2 regions of the Pseudomonas sp. AC083 genome follow, and region 2 is predicted to be linked to the other one. Evidence: riboswitches for the same ligand, from Rfam matches in the RefSeq annotation. Region 2 holds a riboswitch; the other holds the start of a gene.
What was found. A riboswitch is a leader RNA that binds a small molecule or an ion and turns the genes downstream of it on or off. The one in region 2 is predicted to bind cobalamin.

Region 1: linked by a shared signal. The riboswitch ahead of AC0IXA_RS00200 (CbtB domain-containing protein) and the one ahead of cobO (cob(I)yrinic acid a,c-diamide adenosyltransferase) in region 2 are both predicted to bind cobalamin.

The regions. Positions count from the first base shown of each region.
Region 1 is NZ_CEEDDH010000001.1:52,761-60,179, forward strand. Features, by position in the region: gene AC0IXA_RS00175 (fatty acid cis/trans isomerase) at 1-139, shown strand, start outside; gene nfuA (Fe-S biogenesis protein NfuA) at 243-827, shown strand; gene cobM (precorrin-4 C(11)-methyltransferase) at 944-1,690, opposite strand; gene AC0IXA_RS00190 (cobalamin biosynthesis protein) at 1,769-2,182, opposite strand; gene AC0IXA_RS00195 (CbtA family protein) at 2,179-2,880, opposite strand; gene AC0IXA_RS00200 (CbtB domain-containing protein) at 2,892-3,089, opposite strand; cobalamin riboswitch at 3,213-3,431, opposite strand; cobalamin riboswitch at 4,211-4,422, shown strand; gene cobW (cobalamin biosynthesis protein CobW) at 4,522-5,586, shown strand; gene cobN (cobaltochelatase subunit CobN) at 5,590-7,419, shown strand, end outside.
Region 2 is NZ_CEEDDH010000003.1:16,866-24,284, forward strand. Features, by position in the region: gene cobD (threonine-phosphate decarboxylase CobD) at 1-814, opposite strand, end outside; gene cbiB (adenosylcobinamide-phosphate synthase CbiB) at 807-1,715, opposite strand; gene bluB (5,6-dimethylbenzimidazole synthase) at 1,712-2,362, opposite strand; gene AC0IXA_RS06150 (cobyrinate a,c-diamide synthase) at 2,359-3,741, opposite strand; gene cobO (cob(I)yrinic acid a,c-diamide adenosyltransferase) at 3,738-4,349, opposite strand; cobalamin riboswitch at 4,433-4,662, opposite strand; gene AC0IXA_RS06160 (hypothetical protein) at 4,826-5,410, shown strand; gene AC0IXA_RS06165 (PQQ-dependent sugar dehydrogenase) at 5,477-6,790, shown strand; gene AC0IXA_RS06170 (C40 family peptidase) at 6,918-7,419, opposite strand, start outside.

The DNA of each region.
Region 1 (7,419 bases), on a different contig from region 2:
AAAAATCGTCGAACGCTGGGGCATTCGTCGCAGTCATCCACAGTTCTGGCTGTATTTCCACGATCTGAGCCAGTACATCCACGAAACCGATCCGGTGGAAGAGGGTGTGCTGGATATGAACCGGTACGAGAACCTTTGAGCATTCGCAGGCATATGCCGGGATTCTTTCCCGACAAAAATACTAGGACTTTGTCAGTCGCGCCGATTGGCGTAAACTGCGCCCAAGCCTGCGAGGAGTTTTTATGACCGCTATTACCATTACCGACGCCGCCCATGATTACCTGGCCGATCTGCTCTCCAAGCAGAACACCCCGGGCATCGGCATCCGTGTCTTCATCACCCAGCCTGGCACCCAGTACGCCGAAACCTGCATTGCCTACTGCAAGCCGGGCGAAGAGAAGCCTGAAGATACCGCGCTGGGGCTGAAAAGCTTCACCGCTTACATCGATTCCTTCAGCGAAGCGTTTCTTGACGACGCCGTTGTCGACTATGCCACCGACCGTATGGGCGGCCAGCTGACCATCAAGGCGCCAAATGCCAAGGTGCCGATGGTCAATGCCGACAGCCCGGTCAACGAGCGCATCAACTACTACCTGCAAACCGAAATCAACCCGGGGCTGGCCAGCCACGGCGGTCAGGTCAGCCTGATCGATGTGGTCGAGGACGGCATCGCTGTGTTGCAGTTTGGTGGCGGTTGCCAGGGCTGCGGCCAGGCCGACGTGACCTTGAAGGAAGGCATCGAGCGCACTCTGCTCGAGCGCATCCCGGAGCTCAAGGGCGTTCGCGACGTGACCGACCACACGCAGAAAGAAAACGCCTACTACTAAGGCGTTCGCTGCGAACATGAAAAACGGCGCCCCGTGAGCGCCGTTTTTTTATGCCTGTGGTTCGATCGTGCCCACGCTCTGCGTGGGTACGCAGCCCGGGACGCTCCGCGTTCCACTCACGGTCGATACAGATGCGCATGCCCGGCGCGATACAACGAAGACTCGCTAAACACCTCACTGCCCAGCACCCGCCCGACCAGAATCAACGCCGTGCGCCGAAACGCTTTGGCCTCGACCTTTGCGGCAATGTCCGCCAATGTTCCCACCACCCAATCCTGATCCGGCCACGTTGCCCGGTGAATCACCGCAATCGGGCAATCCGCACCGTAATGCGGCAACAGTTCAAGCAGTATCTTTTGCAGATGATTGACCCCCAGATGAATCGCCATGGTCGCGCCATGTTGCGCCAGACTGGCCAGTTCCTCGCCGGCCGGCATCGCGGTCTTGTCGGCGTAACGGGTCAGAATCACGCTTTGCGAGATATCCGGCAGAGTGAGCTCGGCGCCCAGCAGCGCTGCGCATGCTGCCGTCGCGGTCACGCCCGGAATGATCTCGAAAGGAATGTTCAGCTCACGCAAGTAGCGGATCTGCTCACCGATCGCGCCGTACAGACCTGGATCCCCCGAATGCACACGGGCAACATCCTGGCCTTTAGCATGGGCAGTTTTGATCAGATCGATGATTTGTTCCAGATGCAGTTCAGCGCTGTTGGCCACGATTTCGGCCTGATGACCTTCCAGCACCGCTGCGGGTACCAGCGAACCGGCATAAATGATCACCGGGCAGTTGCGAATCAGCCGTTGGCCTTTGACGGTAATGAGTTCCGGGTCGCCGGGGCCGGCGCCGATGAAGTAGACGGTCATCGTTGAATCCTTGTGAAGAAGCGCAGCCGCACCTCAGATGAAGTGTGCTCATGATCAATGGCGGGGATTATCGGGATTTTACCCGGCGCCGGCCAACGCCAGCGTGGCCTGCGCATATTTCAGCCGGGGAATCAGCAGTTTCACCGGAGCCTGAATCAGTTGCTCGGCCAGCGCCAGCGCGGCGCTTTCCGCCACGCCGTAGCAGCCGGTGCGCTCAAAGGCGATCTGCGATTGATGACTGAGGCGCTGTTGATAGGGCGCCAACTCGGCACTGTTGAAATACTGCAGGGGCAGGTTCAATTGTGTGGCCAGTTCCAGCAACCCCGGTTCGTGGCGCTTGAGGTCGATACTCGCCAAAGCCTTGACCGCTCGCAGCTCGATGCGGTGCGCCTGCAACGCTTGATCGAGTAATGCACGCAACGTACTGGCCGGGCAGCCGCGCTGGCAGCCGAGGCCGACCACGAGGGTCGGCGCTGCGCGGTCATCGGTCATGCCTGATATGGACCTGCGCTTTTACGGCGGAACAACCATGCACTGATCAAGCCCAAGGCCAGCCAGAACGCGACGTTGGTCAGCTGCGAAGCGATTTTGAACTGGGTTTCCAGTGCCTCTGGGGCAAGCATCGAATGCACCTGCGGTTGCGGCGCGCCGATCACATGCGGCACGGCGAGAATCGCCACACCGAGAAGCTTCATCAGCCAGTGACGACTGAAGGCGATCAGTGCCAGGCCGACGGCGGTCGAAGCGGCGGTGCCGATCCACCAGATCTGCCGCGAAGCCAGATCGGCAGCCGCAGTGCCCGGCAATTCAGGTGGCAGGCCCAAGGTCGGCGCGAGTACGAACGTCGCGTAACCGGCCAGACCCCAGAGCAGCCCTTGCGAGGTTTTGGTTGGCGCGCGCAAGGTGTACAGGCCGGCGAGCATCAGGGCGAAACCCACCGCCACCACCAGATTACCGCCAGTGGTCGAGACCACGCGCTGCCAGCCGTCTTCCGGCTCCCAGGCTTCGCCATCATGGCTGTGGGCGGCGGTGCCGGCGGCGTGTTCGTGAACTTGCGCGACCGGTTCGGATTTCTCGAAGGTTTCGGCCTGCAGAATCAGTGGCGATACCCAGAAACTCTGCAGCAGGGTCAGCAGCAGGGCGGCCAGCAAGCCGGTGAAGCCTGCGGTTTGCGCGATACGCTTGATCATCTCGGCAAGCCTCAGTGGCACGGGAACGCGGCGCTGTGGCGGGTATCGTGAGCGGCGTTGTGCACCGCTTCGATGTGCGAGAAGCCGGCGAACCAGACCAGACTGGCACCGAGGATCGAGGCGAAGAGGGCGGCGGCCACGCGTTGGCCGAGTGTGGTGCTGCTGGAGATGTGGTCAGTGTGGCTGACGGTATTGCTGATGATCGACATAGCGCTTCCCTCTGAAATGTCAGCGGGTAAACAGAGCGCATGAAAATCCCTGCGAGCCGGGCACGCAGGGATTTCGAACAGCGCCCGCCCACCGCGGGTTTGTTTGTGGTCAGCGGCGCTTGCGCGCGCTGGGTGTTGCGGGCCGGTCTCCGGGCTCGCGAGGGGTTGGCACGAGGCCGACCTGCAAGCATCACCTTCCCATGCCGGGGCACAGTGGATCTGACGCATCGCTCGCTTACCGTTGCGGGGGCAGCACCGGACTGACATGGCTTTGAGTAAAGCACATGATTCACCGGTTTCCCGTTTCACCCTGTGAAGGGCACCCGTAACAAGGTGGGCAGGAGAACATGGGTTTGGGTTTTTAGTCAATTTCCGGGGAGTTTTCGGTGCTGCGGTGGGGGTGTTTTTCTGATGTTTTTGTGTGTATATCCGTTGCTGCGGGTGTTGCTGATTACGGTTTCGCCCTTACGGCGAGGCACTTTTTCCAAACGCCGAAAAAGTACCCAAAAAGGCTTGCTCCTACGTTCGGCCCTCGCAGGCTCGGGTTCCTTCGCTGCGGAACTGATCCGGGAGCAGCGGCTCCGGTTTGCTTCGCTGCACCTCCTTCCGCTGTGTACGACTGCGTCGTACGGTCGCTGCGCTCCCACGCCCGGATCAATCCCTCCGCTCAGCCTTCCGACTTCGCCGGTGGATCAAGATCAAGAGCACTCGAGCTTGCGCTCATTGTTGAGTGGGGCGGCTTCGCCGCGGGCAGCTGCGCTGCTTTGCTTTTGCTTTTGTGGGAGCGAGCCTGCTCGCGAAGGCGGCCTGACAGCCGACCTGTTCTTGAAGTGGTACCCAATCCAACTGTAGGAGCCGCCGAAGGCTGCGATCTTTTGATCTGGCTTTTGCTTTTGCTGTTGCTTTTGATCTTTTGCCCCTCCGTAACGAAGGTACCCCGAGCTCCAGCGAGCGGGCCGTACGCCGGGGCAAAGCCTTTTGGTTCCTTTTTGCTGGGCCGGCACTCCGGCGTTTGAAAAAGGGACTCGCTGTAAGAGCGAAACCATAAGAAGCCGTTACCGCAGCAACGGATATACCCCAGTTTCAGACTCACCGACCATTGACCCATGACGGACCCATGCGTAGCCTTGCGCTTTCGAGGTTCTTCGGCACTCGCCGAAGCTAAGAAGGGAACGCGGTCAAAGCCGCGGCTGCCCCCGCAACTGTGAACGGTGATGTTCGTTGCCACGCCACTGCCAGCTCAACCGATGAGCCAGCGGGAAGGCGCAATGGACGCCAGGCCCAGCGCCTGAACGCCGTCAGCCAGGAGACCTGCCTCGTCACAGATTCTCACTACAACCGGGCGGGGTGATCCGGTGGCGAATGCTTCCGGCGTGCATGCGCGCTGCCGGTTCTCGTCCCGTATGCCCGCCGCTTGCCAAAGGGCATACCGATGAAAACACTGGCCAAACTCCCCGTCACCATCGTCACCGGTTTCCTCGGTTCAGGCAAAACCACGCTGCTGCGACACATGCTCGATAACGCTCAGGGCCGGCGCATCGCGGTGATCGTCAACGAGTTTGGCGAGCTCGGCATCGACGGTGAAATCCTCAAGCAATGCACCATCGGCTGCACCGAAGAAGAGGCCAGCGGCCGTGTTTACGAACTGGCCAACGGCTGCCTGTGCTGCACGGTGCAGGAAGAATTCTTCCCGGTAATGCGCGAACTGGTTGCCCGTCGCGGCGATCTCGACCACATCCTTATTGAAACCTCGGGCCTGGCCCTGCCAAAACCGCTGGTGCAGGCCTTCCAGTGGCCGGAAATCCGTAGCGCCTGCACCGTTGATGCGGTGATCACCGTGGTCGACAGCCCGGCCGTCGCTGCTGGCACCTTCGCAGCGTTCCCGGATCAGGTCGATGCCCAGCGCAAACTCGATCCGAACCTTGATCACGAGTCGCCGCTGCACGAATTGTTCGCCGATCAACTGGCCAGTGCTGACCTGGTCATCCTCAACAAGGCCGACCAGACCAGCGCGGAAGATCTGGCTCGGGTGCGCGCTGAAGTCGCCGAAGAGCTGCCGCCAGCGGTAAAAATCATCGAAGCCAGCAATGGCCGCCTGCCGCTCGACGTGCTGATCGGCCTCGGTGCCGGCTCCGAGGAGCACATCGACAGCCGCCACAGTCACCACGATCACCACCATGACGGTGATGACGACGATCACGATCACGACGCGTTCGATTCGATCTCAATCGAACTGCCGCAAGCCGATGAAAGCCTGCTGCTCGACGCGCTGACGCAACTGGTGGTGCAGCACGGCATTCTGCGCGTGAAAGGCTTCGCGGCGATTCCGAACAAGCCGATGCGCCTGTTGATTCAGGGTGTGGGCACGCGTTTTGACAAGCATTTCGACCGTCAGTGGGGCGCCGAAGAAGCGCGCGTCACGCGTCTGGTGCTGATCGGCCAGGAACTCGATGCCGCACAACTCGAAGCGCAATTGCGCGCTGCGCTCAGCGTTTAAGCCATGCACCTGCTCAGGACCCAGCCCGGCGGATTCGTCTCGGACGACAACATTGCCGATCTCGGACAAACCCCCGCCGAGCTGGTGATCCTGTGCAGCGGCGATTCCAGCCTGGCGCTGCTTGCCGAGGCTGCGCAGCAATTGCCCGATAACTATCCGAGCTTGCGTCTGGCCAACCCGATGCAGGTGCAGAATCATGCCTCGGTCGATCTGTATGTCGACGAAGTGCTGCGCCACGCCAAGGTCATTCTGATCTCACTGCACGGCGGCATCGCCTATTGGCGCTACGGTGTCGAGCGGCTGGTCGAGTTGTCCGAACGCGGCGTGCAACTGATTCTGGTGCCCGGCGACGACCGCCCGGACCCCGAGCTCAGTGACTTGAGCACGGTCAGCGCCGAAGTACGCGATCGACTCTGGCAATTTCTGCGTCAGGGCGGCATGGGCAATGCACTGGATTTCTTCCGTTGCCTGGGCCACCAATGGTTCGCCCGCGATTACCCGTGGAACGAGCCGCAAACCCTGCCGCGCACGGCGATTTATCAACCACAGAAAAACAGCGCTGCCCTGAGCGACTGGCAAGCCGAATGGCTGCCCGGTCAACCGGTGGCGGCGCTGTTGTTCTATCGCTCGCATTTGCAAGCGGCGAACACGGCGTTCATCGATGTGTTCTGCCAGCGCTTACAGGCAGCCGGGCTCAGTCCGCTGCCGATCGCGGTGGCCAGTCTGAAAGAACCCGGTTGCTTGTCGGTGGTCGAGGATTGGCTGGATGAAGTCGAGGCGGGGGTGATTATCAACACCACCGGTTTTGCCCAATCGAGTCCCGAAGCACCGCATCTGCGCCCGTTTCGCCGCAACATCCCGGTAATTCAAGCGATCTGCGCCCAGGACAACGAGCCCGGCTGGCGCGACAGCGAACAGGGCCTCGGGCCGCGTGATCTGGCGATGCACATTGCTTTGCCAGAGCTTGACGGGCGCATCATCAGCCGACCGATCAGCTTCAAGGATCTGGCCTGGCGCAGCGAGCGCAGCCAGTCCGATGTGGTCTGCTACCGCGCCCAGCCCGAACGCATGGATTTCGTCGCCGAACTGGCGCGGCGCTGGGTAGCTTTGGCACGCGTGCCGAACGGCGAAAAACGCATCGCGCTGATCCTCGCCAACTACCCGACCCGTGACGGCCGCATCGGCAATGGCGTCGGCCTCGATACGCCGGCGGCGGCGCTGAACATCCTCCGCGCATTGCGTGCCGAAGGTTATCCGATCACGGCCGAGTTGCCCGACAGCGGCACCGAACTGATCCAGCAACTGCTCGGCGGCGTCAGCAACGACCTCGACAGTCTCGACTTGCGCCCGTGCCAGCAGAGCCTGGCGATGGACGATTACCTGGCAATGTTCAATGCGTTGCCGGAAGCGAATCGCGCCGCGGTACTCGAGCGTTGGGGATCGCCACACAACGATCCGATGTGTCGCGACGGTCGCTTGATGATCGCCGGTCTGCGTTTCGGTCTGACCTTTGTCGGCATCCAGCCCGCCCGCGGTTATCAGGTCGATCCGAGCGCGGTGTACCACGACCCGGATCTGGTTCCGCCGCACGGTTATCTAGCGTTCTATTTCTGGTTGCGCAACACCTACGGCGCTCACGGCGTGATCCACGTCGGCAAGCATGGCAATCTCGAATGGTTGCCGGGCAAAGGCGTCGGCCTTTCGGAGAATTGCTGGCCGGACGCGCTGCTCGGGCCGCTGCCGAATATCTATCCGTTTATCGTCAACGATCCGGGCGAGGGCGCTCAGGCCAAACGCCGCACGCAGGCGGTGATCATCGACCACCTGATGCCG
Region 2 (7,419 bases):
GCGCGCAGCCACCCTGCGGTGCAAAACCGCAACGGGTCAGCAGCGCCGCCAGCCGTTCGCTCGCTTCGTCGCTGCGAATCCGCTGACGGGTATGGCCCTCGGTGTCTTGCAGGCACGCCGTACCGAGCACTCGCGTCGGCCCGCTCACCGCCCACGGCCCGACCTGTTCGGCGAGCAGTTTGAGCAACTTGCGTTCGGCCAGAACGAAACCGAGGCGCACCCCGGCCAGACCGAAAAACTTACCGAACGAACGCAACACCACCAGCCCGACCTGATGCGCATAGGGCGCCAGGCTCAGTTGCGGCGTGTTGTCCATGAACGCTTCGTCGACCACCAGCCAGCCGCCGCGTTGCGCCAGCCGCGCATGCCAGTCGAGCAGGCGTGCCGGGGTCAGGCTGAGTCCGGTCGGATTGTTCGGATTGACCACCACCAGCACATCAAGACTGTCGAGAAAGAATTCGACTTCCTGCTCGAGCACTTCACGGACGATGTAACCGCTGCGCCGCCAGGCTTCGGCATGCTCGGCATAGCACGGCGACAACACGCCGACCTTGCCGGCCCGGCGCAGACGCGGCAGCAACTGGATGGCCATTTGAGAGCCGGCCACCGGCAACACCTGCGCGGCGCCGTAGTAATCGCAGGCGGCCTGTTCCAGACCGTCGTCGCTTTCCGGCAAGCGCGCCCAGGCGCGTAGCGGGATCTCCGGGATCGGGAACGGCCACGGCGCGAGGCCGCTGGACAGGTCAAGCCAGTCGGCCTCGGCGATCCCGTAATCGAGTGCAGCCTTGCGCAGCCGGCCACCGTGCTCAAGCATAAAATTCCGCCCCCAGGCAAAGCATCAGCAGCCACAACCATACGCCGCGCTGGACCAATTGCCAGCCACGCTCGATGGAATCGGCATCGGCCGGCGCACCTTCGCCCAGTTGCGGGCGCTCATGCAGTTCGCCGTGATAGATCGCCGGGCCACCCAACTCGACGCCCAGCGCACCGGCACCGGCCGCCATCACCGGGCCGGCGTTGGGGCTGTCCCACTGCGGCGCCTGGGTGCGCCAGCATTTGAGCGCGAGGCGGGTTTTGCCCAGTAGCGCGTAGGTCAATGCCACCAGACGCGCAGGAATGTAGTTCAACACGTCGTCGATTTTCGCCGCCGCCCAGCCGAAACGCTCGAAGCGTTCGTTGCGATAACCCCACATCGCATCGAGGGTATTGCTCAAGCGATACAGGACCACGCCCGGCGCGCCGGCGACGACAAACCAGAACAGCGCAGCGAACACCGCATCGCTGCCGTTCTCCAGCACCGATTCGGTGGCGGCACGGGCCACGGCGTTGCTGTCCAGTTCATTGGTCTGGCGGCTGACCAGATAACCGACGCGCTTGCGTGCCTCGTCCAGATCATCGGCGCGCAACGCCGCCGCGACAGGCGCGACATGTTCGCCGAGGCTGCGCATGCCGAGTGCACAATACAACGCGAGAATCTCGACGATCCAGCCGACATAGGGCGCCCAGGAAAATGCTGTGGCGAGCAAGGTCAGCGGCAGTACCGCGATAACCCACGCGGTGACGCCATGACTGCGCCAGCCACGACCGCCGGCGTTGAAGCGTTGCTCGATGCGTCCGGCAAAATTGCCGAACGCCACCAGCGGATGCCAGCGTTTCGGTTCACCGAACAGCGCATCCAGCGCTACTGCGGCGACACTCAGCAACGCCACACTCATTGACTCACTCCCCAATAATTTTCGTACAGCAACTCGTTCAGCGGCCGCGCCTGCGCCCAACCTTCGAGCACCAGCATCGGCGCCGGATAGAACTCCTTTACCGGGCCCAGACACAACACCGCCAGCGGCTTGGCACCGGCCGGCAACTTGAGCAAATCCGCCAAGGCTTGCGGTTCGAACAGCGAGACCCAGCCCATGCCCAGGCCCTCGGCACGGGAGGCCAGCCACAGGTTCTGGATCGCGCAGGACAACGAGGCCATGTCCATTTCCGGCAACGTGCGCCGACCGAAGATGTGCTTTTCGCGATCATCCATCAGCGCCGCGACCAGCACTTCTGCGCAATCGTTGATGCCTTCGACCTTGAGCTGCATGAACTCATCGCTGCGCTCGCCGAGGGCCTCGGCGGTGCGGATGCGTTCCTCTTCCACCAGATCGCGGATCTGCCCGCGCAGAGCACGATCGCTGATGCGGATGAAGCGCCAAGGCTGCATCAGGCCGACGCTCGGCGCTTGATGAGCGGCCTCGAGCAGACGACGCAGCAACTGCGGCTCGACGCTGCCACCGGTGAAGTGGCGCATGTCGCGGCGTTCGGCGATGGCCTTGTAGACCGCTGCGCGTTCGGCTTCGGAGAATGTGTTGTCGGTCATGGCCCTTTCGCGAGCAGGCTCGCTCCCACAGGGTTCAGGTCATCCATTGTGGGAGCGAGCTTGCTCGCGAAGCCGGCCTCACTGTCTGGCGCAAACAATGACGCAATCGCAGTCGGATTCGACGGGAAATAAAAGTGCACGTACGACGCCGTCATCCGCCCCTCGCGATAAACCGCCTCAGCGCCGCGCCCGCCATTGGGACTCAGCCCACGGGCAATCGGCGTCAGCTCGGTTGTAGTCAGCGAATGGTGATACGTATGCCCCCGCAAGGAACCTTCCGGCAGCTCAACCGCCTGCAACGCCAGCGCCGCCAGACGCTTCTGCATCACCGCCTCGCCCTTGAGCAAACCGACCAGCTCAGCACGGGTGCCTTCCACGTCGGTCAGCGAATCCAGCAGATAAAGCATGCCGCCACACTCGGCGAGCAACGGCTTGCCCGCCGCGTGGTGCGCGCGGATTGCTGCAAGCATCGTGGTGTTTTGCGCCAGCGCGACGTGGTGCAGTTCCGGATAACCGCCCGGCAGATACAGGCTGTCCGCCTCGGGCAATCGGGTGTCGCGGATCGGCGAGAAAAATTGCAGTTCGGCGCCCATCGCCCGCAGCAGATCGAGACTGGCGCCATAGGTGAAGGCAAAGGCTTCATCACGGGCGACGGCGATGCGCACACCTTTCAATAAGGGCTCGGCGGCGATGACGTCAGGCGCGGCGAATTCAACGGCGGGGGGCAGCGCGACTTGGCAACTGCTGGCCAGCGCATCGGCGGCCGCGTCGAGACGCAGATCCAGATCATTCAATTCGCTGGCCTGGACCAGACCGAGGTGGCGGCTCGGCAATTCGATGCCGGTCTCGCGGGACAGCGCGCCGTACCAGCGCAGACCTTCGGTGAGGCTGCCTTCGAGCAATTGCGCATGGCGCAAGGTGCCGACGCGGTTGGCCAGCACGCCAGCGAACGGCAAGTCCGGCTGATACTTCGCCAGGCCCAGCGCCAAGGCGCCAAAGGTCTGCGCCATGGCGGTGCCATCGATCACGCCGAGCACCGGCACACCGAAGTGGCGCGCCAGATCAGCGCTGGATGGCGTGCCGTCGAACAGGCCCATCACGCCCTCGATCAGAATCAGATCAGCCTCGGCGGCGGCTTCCCACAACAGCCGACGACTTTCCTGCTCGCCGACCATCCACATGTCCAATTGATAGACCGGCGCACCGCTGGCGCGCTCGAGGATCATCGGATCGAGAAAGTCCGGCCCGCATTTGAACACGCGGACCTTGCGCCCCTGATTGCGATGCAAACGGGCGAGTGCGGCGGTGACGGTGGTCTTGCCCTGACCGGAGGCCGGCGCGGCGATCAACACCGCCGGGCAGTGGCGTGGTTGCTTCAAAGTTCGACGCCTTTCTGCGCTTTGATCCCGGCCTGGAAGGCGTGCTTGAGCATGCCCATCTCGGTGACCGTGTCGCCCATCTCGATCATTTCCGGCTTGGCGCCGCGACCGGTGACCACCACGTGTTGCATCGGCGGACGCGCCTGCAAATCGCTGAGCACCTGATCGAGATCGAGGTAGCCGTGCTTGAGGGCGATGTTCAATTCGTCGAGCACCACCAGACCGATCGAAGGGTCGCGCAACAATTCGCGCGAGACTTCCCAAGCGGCGGTCGCCGCGGCGATGTCGCGCTGACGATCCTGGGTTTCCCAGGTAAAGCCTTCACCCATGACGTGGAAACGCACTTGCTCGGGGAAGCGGCGGAAAAACAATTCTTCGCCGGTGCTGTTGCGGCCCTTGATGAACTGCACCACGCCGCACTGCATGCCGTGGCCCATCGCGCGGGCGAGCATGCCGAACGCCGAGCTGCTCTTGCCTTTGCCGTTGCCGGTCAGCACCAGCACCAAGCCACATTCGTCGGGCGAGTTGGCAATGCGTTCGTCGATCACGGCTTTCTTGCGCTGCATGCGCGCCAGATGGCGCTCGTCACGCTCGGGGGAATCAGTCATGGGGGGAGCTCTCCGTTGAGGCTGGATAACGGCGGGCAGGCACAAGAATAGACGGCAAAAAGCCTGGCATCGCCCACCGTGATGCCGCTGAGATGGATCAGGCCGGTCTCCGGGCTCATGAGCGGCGTTTCGCCGGACTGCGCGCCTTCCCGCTTCTTTCGAGGCAGTGGCTCAAGGCGCAGTTTTCACTCATTTACCGTTGCGGGGGCAGCGCCGGGATCGTCGTGGCTTCGCTTGAAGACCACCCTCACCGGCTTCCCTGTTTCACTCTGTCGACGCGGGGCCACAGAGCACCTGAAACAAGCGGCGAAGGTTAGAGGGTTGGGGGTGGAGCGTCAATTGAAGAGGCGCTTTGCGCGCGAATAACTGCCGCTGCTCAATTGTGCAGCGGCAATCTTGTGCCAGACTGTGACAAGTGATATCAAAGAGCCATGCTTTTTTCCAAAAAGCCCACTACAACAATAAGGATGACGACGATGCAAGGCATGATCATCAGCAACCCGCGCCTGGAATTCCTGCGCCCGTTGCTGGAACGCTGGTTTGACTGTATCGATCGCTACAACACCGTTCGCGGCGACAACGACACGCCATATTGGCACGACGAGAAAGCCAATCTCGGCCTGCTCGCGGCAGCGGCGTGGATGGCTGAAATGGTCACGCTGAACGACACGGCCACGCGCAAACAGAACGAAGAAGGCGAACGCAATGCCCGCGCCGACCTGCTGATTGCCGGCGCCGAAGACCGCGCGTTCATTCAGGCCACGCAACGCTGGCCACGGGTCAACAACCTCAACCTGACCCAGGCCCTGCTCGACATCACCGTTGATGCCAAGCGCATCAGCTACGCCAGCGATCTCAAGCTCGGCTGCCTCTTTGTTGCTCCGCAAAAACCTCAGCACAGCGCCAGCCCCGAAGAATTGCAGGACATGGTCGACGACCTGCAAAAGGAACACACCTGCGCCGTGGCCTGGTATTTCCCCTACGCCTATCGCAAATTGCACAGCGACGCGGGCAACTATCATCCGGGCATCGCCGTGCTGTTCAAGGAAGCCCGCGGTTGAGCAGTTGAACCATCGGGCCTGCGCCCTCCTCTATGTTTAGGAATGCATTCATAGGGAAGATCAGCAATGCGCAAGGCCCAACTCGCTCTTATCATCGCCGTCGCAGGCGGGCTCGCCGCCTGCGGTGAAACCTCCAGCCTGCAAGTCTCCGACGGCACCGGTCCGTCACCGAAACTGCCCGAACCGAACAAGACGCTGATCCCGACAGTGAACATCGCCCCGGCGGTGGGCTGGCCGGACGGCGCGAAACCGACCGCAGCGGCCGGCACCCAGGTCGCGGCGTTTGCCGAAGGCCTCGATCACCCGCGCTGGCTCTATGTGCTGCCCAACGGCGATGTGCTGGTGGCGGAAACCAACGCGCCGCCCAAGCCCGATGACAGCAAAGGCATTCGTGGCTGGGTGATGAAGAAAGTCATGGGCAAGGCCGGCGCCGGCGTGCCCAGCCCGAACCGCATCACCCTGTTGCGTGATGCCGACCACGATGGCGTCGCAGAAACCCGTACGGTGTTCCTGCAGAACCTCAACTCGCCGTTTGGCATGACGCTCGTCGGCAACGATTTGTACGTAGCCGACACCGACCGCCTGCTGCGCTTCAACTACGAGCCGGGCGCCACCGAGATCAAGACCCAACCGATCAAAGTCGTCGACTTGCCTGGCGGCACGCTGAATCACCACTGGACCAAAAACGTCATCGCCAGCAAGGACGGCAACAAGCTCTACGTCACCGTCGGCTCGAACAGTAACGTTGGCGAAAACGGTCTGGATCAGGAAGAAGGCCGCGCGGCGATCTGGGAAGTGGATCGGGCGACCGGCAATCACCGGATCTTCGCCTCGGGCATTCGCAACCCCAACGGCCTCGCCTGGGAACCCACCAGCGGCGCCTTGTGGACAGCGGTCAACGAGCGTGACGAAATCGGCAGCGATCTGGTGCCGGACTACATAACCTCGGTCAAGGACGGCGGCTTCTATGGCTGGCCGTACAGCTACTATGGCCAGCACGTCGATGTGCGGGTCAAACCGCAGAATCCGGATCTGGTAGCCAAGGCCATCGCTCCGGATTACGCGGTCGGTCCGCACACCGCTTCGCTGGGCCTGACCTTCGCCGATGGCAACCGCTTGCCGGCGCAATTCAAGGAAGGCGCATTCATTGGCCAGCACGGCTCGTGGAACCGCAAACCGCACAGCGGCTACAAGGTGATTTTCGTGCCGTTTACTGGCGGCAAGCCGACCGGGCAGCCGGTGGATGTGCTGACCGGTTTCCTCGACAAGGACGAAAACGCGCTGGGCCGCCCAGTGGGCGTGGTGATCGATCAGCAAGGTGGCTTGCTGGTGGCGGATGATGTCGGGAACAAGGTGTGGCGCGTGTCGGCCAGCAAGTAAGTTAAGCGCGAAGCAAAAAATGTGGGAGCGAGCCTGCTCGCGAAAGCGGTGTATTAGTCAAATCATTGTCGACTGACACTCCGCCTTCGCGAGCAGGCTCGCTCCCACAATTAGTTATGCATACGCGCTAGGGGTTATGCGCCAGCTGCCCCGGCTGCAACACCCGCTTGGCGCTCAGATACGCCTTCTGCCAATAGGCCTTCGACAGGCTATCGAGCTTGACCGTGCCACCCGTGGCCGGTGCGTGCACGAAGCGTCCCTCACCGACGTAAATCCCCGCGTGACTGACCTGCGAGCCGCCATTGGTGGCGAAGAAAATCAGGTCGCCGGTCTGCAAGCCTTCCTTGCCGACATTCGGCGCCTGCATGACGATCATTTCGCGGGTCGAGCGTGGCAGCGAAATTCCCGCCGCGTCGCGGTAGACGAAACCGATCAGACCACTGCAATCGAAACCGGAATCTGGCGTGTTGCCGCCCCAGCGGTACGGTGTGCCGACCAGGCCGAGGGCACGGAACAGCACGTCTTCAGCAACGGGGGAAAAAGCCTGGGAAGGAGCGAACACGATCGGCGCGCGAACCACGGGGGCTGGCGGCGGTGTACGGCTGGCGCAGGCGCTGAGCAGCGCGGCG